DNA from 2 places in the Nocardioides sp. WS12 genome. Region 2 is predicted to be linked to the other one. Evidence: predicted binding sites of a transcription regulator. Region 2 holds the regulator's gene; the other holds the start of a gene.
The links. The regulator LexA, encoded in region 2, represses DNA repair genes until DNA is damaged. The targets are predictions, from matches to a motif close to TCGAACANNTGTTCGA.

Region 1: a site for LexA is predicted at 1,812-1,827, ahead of HRC28_RS14310 (DUF222 domain-containing protein). Genes of this name have one in related genera too.

The regions. Positions count from the first base shown of each region.
Region 1 covers NZ_CP053928.1:2,940,110-2,943,471, forward strand. Annotated here, with positions in the region: gene serA (phosphoglycerate dehydrogenase) at 1-692, opposite strand, end outside; gene HRC28_RS14300 (DUF2200 domain-containing protein) at 748-1,089, shown strand; gene HRC28_RS14305 (hypothetical protein) at 1,086-1,451, shown strand; gene HRC28_RS14310 (DUF222 domain-containing protein) at 1,841-3,181, shown strand; gene HRC28_RS14315 (error-prone DNA polymerase) at 3,191-3,362, shown strand, end outside.
Region 2 covers NZ_CP053928.1:1,706,954-1,710,315, forward strand. Annotated here, with positions in the region: gene HRC28_RS08035 (MXAN_6640 family putative metalloprotease) at 1-1,536, opposite strand, end outside; gene lexA (transcriptional repressor LexA) at 1,586-2,329, opposite strand; gene HRC28_RS08045 (LysM peptidoglycan-binding domain-containing protein) at 2,585-2,968, shown strand; gene HRC28_RS08050 (hypothetical protein) at 3,125-3,362, opposite strand, start outside.

The sequences.
Region 1 (3,362 bases), 1.2 Mb from region 2:
ATGCCGCGCGAGGCGTTGATGAACAGGGCACGCGGCTTCATGGCGGCGAACTCGTCGGCGCCGAAGAAGCCGGCGTTTCCGGGGCGTCCGTCGACGTGAAGGCTGACGACGTCGGCGACCTGGAGCAGTTCGTTCAGCGTCCGGACGCGGCGGGCGTTGCCATGGGCCGGGCGGTCGGCGTTGTCGTAGAAGACGACGCTCATCCCGAGCGCTTCGGCCACGGTCGAGAGCTGGGTACCGATGTTGCCGTACCCGACGATGCCGATCGTGCGGCCGCGGACCTCGTGGCTGCCACGGGCCGACTTGTCCCACTGGCCGTCGTGCATCCGCTGGATCTTCTCGGGCAGGCGGCGGGCCAGGGCGATGATCTCGCCGATGACGAGCTCCACGACGCTGCGCGTATTGGAGTACGGCGCGTTGAAAACGCCGATGCCGAGCTCGGCGGCCGTCACCAGGTCGACCTGGGAGGTGCCGATGCAGAAGCAACCGATGGCCCGGAGCCCCTGGGCTTCCTTGAGCACGCGAGTCGTGACGGTCGTGTTGGAGCGGATGCCCAGCAGGTCGACGTCGACCAGCGCGGCGAGCAGTTCGTCCTCCGACATGGCCCCGGACTGCACCTCCACCTGGTAGCCGCGGGCCTGGAGGACCTCAACGGCGGCGGGGTGGATGTTTTCGAGCAGCAGAGCCTTCACGGTGCACACCGTACGGCGCCGAGGTGCTGTTGCGCGAAGCGCTAGCCTCCTGTGGATGCACAGGATCTTCACGATCAGCTTCGCGTCGGTCCATCCCCACTACGTCACCAAGGTGGAGAAGAAGGGCCGTACCGTCGCCGAACTGCACCAGGTGATCGAGTGGCTGACCGGTTTCGACGAGGCGGAGTTGCAGGCGCACCTGGCTGCTGAGACGTCTTTCGAGGACTTCTTCGCTGCCGCTCGGCTGAACCCTGCCGCGTCGTTGATCACCGGTGTGGTGTGCGGGATCAAGGTCCAGGACATCGAGGACCCGTTGATGCAGAAGATCCGCTACCTCGACAAGTTGGTCGACGAGCTGGCGAAGGGCAAGGCGATGGAGAAGGTCCTGCGGAGGTGAAGCGGGTCGTTCTCGCGGTCGTTGGTGTCGTCGGTGTGTTGGTGGGGGCGGTGATCGTCGTCGGCCTCCTGAACCTGACGCTGTACGTCGAGGCGTCGGTCCCGTCGCGGAACGACCTGCCTGATCTGCCCGCCGGGCTCTCCATCGACAACGAGTCTGAGGGCTGCGGCTCGGGCAACTGCTATCGCGAGTTCGATGTCGTGGGGTCGGCCGACGAGACGGCCGAGTCCATCCTCGATCGGCTGCCTGCGGAGGAGTGCTCTGCGCACTCGCTGGTGGATCGTCGGCCGCTCTGTGTGGGCTTTCGACAGCAGGGCGACGTGGTTCGCGGGTACGTGTCGCTCGGCAAGTGGTCGGGCTGACCGCGCGCTCCCTCCTATGTCCATGTTCCGTCCACAGGGAGTGCTTCGGGCAGTGGTCGTCCAAAGGTGAGGGGAACGCGGCACCCGGGTGTCGGCGTGGATTTCTAACGTCCGGAACATGTCATCAAACACGCATCCGGTAGGTCCGTCGCGACATCCGTTGGGTCCGACGCTGGAGGACCTGCGGGCTTCTCGATCACGGACGGGGTGGCAACCAGCGGTGACGCGCGAGGCGGTCGTGCGCCTCGCGCTGCGCGAGTTCGTGGTCTGTGACGTCTGGTTCGAGTCGCGGCCAAGCAGGCAAGGCATGATCGACGATCTTCTTCTGAAGAGTTACTGGTGCTGCATTCGATCTTGTCTTCGAACAAGTGTTCGAGTAAAGTGAATCCATGGTGGCCCCCGAACTCACGCAAGCAGAGGTCGACGCTTTCGTCGACCGGTTGCGGGGTGCTGCCTGTCCGAAGGACCCGGCGAAGCTGATCGACCTGATTGCTGCGTTGGAGGATCTGAAGTCGGCTGCGTGTGCGGTGCAGGCCGAGGCGGCGGTGGCGTACGACGCGGCGCGGCGTTCTGTGCAGGCGGCGGTGGGTGTGCCGGTAGCTCGGCGGGGTCGTGGGGTGGCGGCGGAGATCGCGTTGGCCCGGCGCGAGTCGCCCCACCGGGGGCAGGTGCTGCTGGGTCTGGCGAAGGTGCTGCGCACCGAGATGCCGCACACGTTGGCTCGTCTGCGTGGCGGGCGGCTGAGTGAGTTCCGGGCGATGTTGATCGCCCGGGAGACCGCGTGTCTTGAGGTCGAGCACCGGATGTTCGTCGACGAGGAAATCTGCGCCGACCCCGCCGGACTGGAAGGTGTGGGGACCCGGGAGTTGGTCGGCAGGGTGAAGCGCCTGGTTGCCGAGCTCGACCCCGCTGCCGTGGTGAAGCGTGCCCGTCAGGCTGAGGCTGATCGCAATGTCACTGTGCGCCCGGCGCCGGACGCGATGGCCTACCTCAGTGGACTGATGCCGGTGGCCCAAGCGGTCGCTGCCTACGCGTCGTTGCGTAAGGACGCCGAGGCAGCACGCGCCGCTGGTGACCCGCGGTCCCTGGGGCAGTTGATGTCGGACCTGCTCCTGGCTCGGGTCACCGGTGTCCCCGACACCGGCACCCCCGAGTCGGCGCCAGCGGTGCCGGTCACGGTGAACATCACGATGTCGGACGAGACCCTCGCTGGTGGGCATGCACCGGCCGAGGCTTCTGCCGACGGTGTCGCTGCCGAGGTGATCCCGGCCGAGGTCGCCCGGCACCTGATCGCAGGTGCGGCCGATGCTGGGGTGATCGCCTGGTTCCGGTGCCTGTACCGCAATCGTCTGGGCCGGTTGGTCGCGATGAGTAGCAAACAGCGTCTGCATTCGCGGGCGATGGGGGAGTTCCTGGCCATCCGGGGTGCGGGGATCTGCGCGTCGCCGTACTGCGATGCCCCGATCCGGCACAACGACCACATCCACCCCGCCGATCACGGCGGTGAAACTTCCACCGGCAACGGGCAGGGCCTGTGTGAGGCCTGCAACCACGCGAAACAGGCACCCGGGTGGCGACAACACGTGGTCGGGCATCGACGGGATCGACAACAGGTCGAGACCATCACCCCGACCGGCCACCGCTACACCTCGACCGCCCCGGCGCCGCCCGGTTGGCGCGAACCCCGCTACGTCCAGGTCGGCCCCGGCCGCTACGGCCTCGTGGCCTGAGAGCCGGTCATGGGCTGGAACAACCCACCCGTCCCGTGGAGCGAGCTCGAGCGTCGGTTGTCTGGCCGTGCGCCGGCGATGGAAGCACCGGTCTCACGGCGCAAGCAGCCGCGCGTCGAACCCGAGCGGATCACACGACCCGAGCAGGCGACGCCGTACGCCGAACTTCATTGCCACAGCC
Region 2 (3,362 bases):
GACCCAGTCGACTGCTCCACCGAAGGTGTGCAGGGACACCCCGTCGCCGGCGCTGTTGAGCGCGACGATCTTGGCGACGGGCGCCTGGCCCTTCTTCTTGACGGTCACGACCGCAGCGCCGCCGGCGATGAGGTAGTTGAGGTTGAGCTGGACCCGCAGCCGCCACGCCCCGGTCATCTTGGGGACGAACCGGTAGTGCTTGGCGCTCAGGTGGTGCAGCTGGATCCGCAGGCTCTTGGAGGGCGCGGAGCCACTGAGGTTGTAGGTCCCGTACAGCGGCGCGGGCCGGTAGCCGGCGCCTTCGGAGTAGTACTGGGCAGGGTTCCGGTTCCAGAAGGCGAACCCCGCGAACTGGACGTTCATGGTGGTGCGCAGGTCCGTCAGCGTCGAGGTGATGGCCTGGACGGAGTACTGGCCGCCGGCGCCAGCCTTCTCCCACATCCTGCGGATGATCACGGGCATCAGGCCCTCGGCGGTGGGGTAGCGCTCGCCGAGGTACCGGAAGAAGATCCACGACCCGTACTGCGCGAGGTTGCCCCACCGGTCGAGCGGCTGGCTGGGTACGCCGAGCGGACCGTAGGGGAGGTAGGAGCGGTTGTCGTTGATGGAGTTGAACAGCTCGTCCTCGGCCCAGGTGGCGGTGCCCTCCATGAACCAGCCGTCCTCGTTCGCGTCGTAGGCGAACTGCACGGCGTGGAAGTACTCGTGGGCAGCGGTGACCTTGAGGTTGTCGGCCGGCGTGTGGTTGGGGTAGTCGGCGCTGCTGTAGTTGTTGTCGACGACGCAGTAGGCGGGCGCCGGGCCCTGGCCGCTGATGTTCTCGTCGGTCGCGCAGTACCCGTAGATGCCGAACTGGCCGAGTTCAGCGATGTAGATGTCCACCTTGTCGGCGCCGTTGCCACCGATGAACCCGTCGCTCGCGGGCCGCTGGTAGCCAGCGTTCGTGTAGGCGTTCGCCACCACGGAGAAGGCCTGCCAGACGAACTCGACGTAGTCGGGGTAGGCGGCGTCGGTGCCGGACCAGCGACCACTCGTGCCGTTGTTCTCCGGGTCGGCGGCGCTCGCGTCGGCTCCGTCGACGTAGTGCACGCAGAGGTAGCCGCTGCACAGGGGCGTGTTCTCCGGCGTCTGGTAGCAGGGCGGTCCGTTGTTGCCGTCGCACTCGTAGCTGCCGGAGGCGCCGAGGCCGTCGGTCGGGCGCGCGAGCAGGCGCCCGGCGTCATCCTTCTTGTCCTTGGGCAGGTCGGCCCGGCTGGCGGCGAGGTCGCGCAGCGCCAGGGTCACGTCCTTGCCGTGCTCGCGGTCGGCCTTCGTCGTGGCCGGCGCAGCGGTCGGGTCGAGCAGTTCCTCCGCCGCCTCGAGCGCCTGCTCGGCCACTTCCCGCGGAGTCTCAGCCGCGGGCGCACCCGGGCCGGCGGGAGCCGCTGGATCCGTGGGGTCGGCCTGTGCTGCGGTGCCGAGGGACGGCACGAGCAGGAGGAGGGCAAGCAGGGCGATGAGCAGCCCCGAGAAGGGCAGGTTGCTGCGGCGCGTCATGGGGAAGCTCGGCCTTCATGGTCGATGGATTGAACCCCCTGACCTTACGTCAGACCCGGCGAAGGACCGCCGTGACCTTGCCCAGGATCGTGGCGTTGGTGCCGTCGATCGGCTCGAACGCGGGGTTGTGCGGCAGCAGCCACACCTGCCCGGCCTTGCGCTGGAAGGTCTTGACCGTTGCCTCGCCGTCGATCATGGCGGCCACGATCTCGCCGTTCTCGGCCGTCGGCTGCTGGCGGATCACCACGTAGTCGCCGTCGCAGATCGCCGCGTCGATCATCGATTCACCACTGACCTGGAGCAGGAAGAGCTGGCCGTCGCCGACGAGCTGGCGGGGGAGCGGGAACACGTCCTCGACGCGCTCCTCGGCCAGGATCGGGCCACCGGCGGCGATCCGGCCGACGACCGGGACGTTGCGGGGGGCGGGCGCAGCGTCGTTGATGCCAGTGTCGTCGTACCCGTCATGGCCGGTCTCCTCGACCGTCGACATCGCGCGGCGGGCGGCCATCACCTCGGGCAGGAAGACCTCGAGGGCGCGCGGCCGGTTGGGGTCGCGCTTGAGGTAGCCCTTCTCCTCCAGGGTGCGCAGCTGGTGGGCGACGCTGGAGGTGCTGGTCAGACCGACGGCCTGGCCGATCTCGCGCATGCTCGGCGGGTAGCCGCGCTTCTCGATGCTGTCCTTGATGTGGGCGAGCACGCGCAGCTGGCGTGCGGTCAGCCCACTGGCGTCCGGAGGTCCGTCGGGCAGCTCCGTGACGGTGCTGCCAGTCGTGGTCTTGGCCTTGTCAGCCATGGATGCCCTCCCAAGTCTTCCGGCAAGTCGCCCGGTTCGGATGTGACGACGCTAACCGATGAACCGGCCCTTCTTCAAACATCTGTTCGAAGGGGCGTGTCGCGACACGCCGTCGAGCGTCTGTTCGAACAGGTACTGGATTTGTTCGAACACCTGATCTAGTCTCGTACACATGTTCGATCGAACGCCTGATCGATCAGCTTCTGTCGGACGGTCTGACTAGACATGGCCCGTCCACTTCCCCCGGAGGTTTCCATGAGCACCATCACGTTCGCCCCGCAGGTCTCCACCGTTCGTCGTACGACGACGGCTCGCCCGGTGCGTGCCCGCAGCCAGGCCGGCCAGGTCCGGCTGACCCGCCGCGGCCGGCTCGTCGTGCTGGTGCTGGCCCTCCTGGTCGTCGCTGCGGCAGCCGTGTGGCTCGCCGCCGGTTCTGCCGCGACCCGCGAGGGTGGCGGCGAGCCCGCCGTCGAGATCGTGACCGTCGCTCCGGGCGAGACCCTGTGGGGCCTGGCCAGCGACGTGGCCGCGACGACCGGCGACAACGTGCGCTCGGTGATGGAGCAGATCCAGCAGCTCAACACGCTCGACTCGAGCATGGTCTACGCCGGCCAGCAGCTCCGCGTGCCCACCGAGTAGCGAGCCGTTGGTCGAGGAGGTTGCGCAGCAACCGTCTCGAGACCAAACTCGCCCGTCGCTTCGACCCCGACGGGTGCAGGGGAAGACGAGGGGCGGGGCCTGGCTCATGCAGCCGGCCTCGCCCTTCGCGCTGTTCGCATCGGGGCGAGCCGGGTGCTACCGAGCGGCGCGCTTGCCACCCTTGGGGGCAGCCGGGTCCCGCTTCACTCGGGGCGTCGGGCCCTCGCTCCATCCGACCGCACGGGAGAGGCGCACGGCGAGCATGAACGCCAGGAACAGGCAGAACATCGCGCCCATGCAGGCGACGAGCAGGAAGAACCAGGCGCCGGCCTTGCCGTCGTGGCGGGCCGTGGCGCCGAAGTCGATGGCGGCGAAAACCAGGTATCCCCAGGCC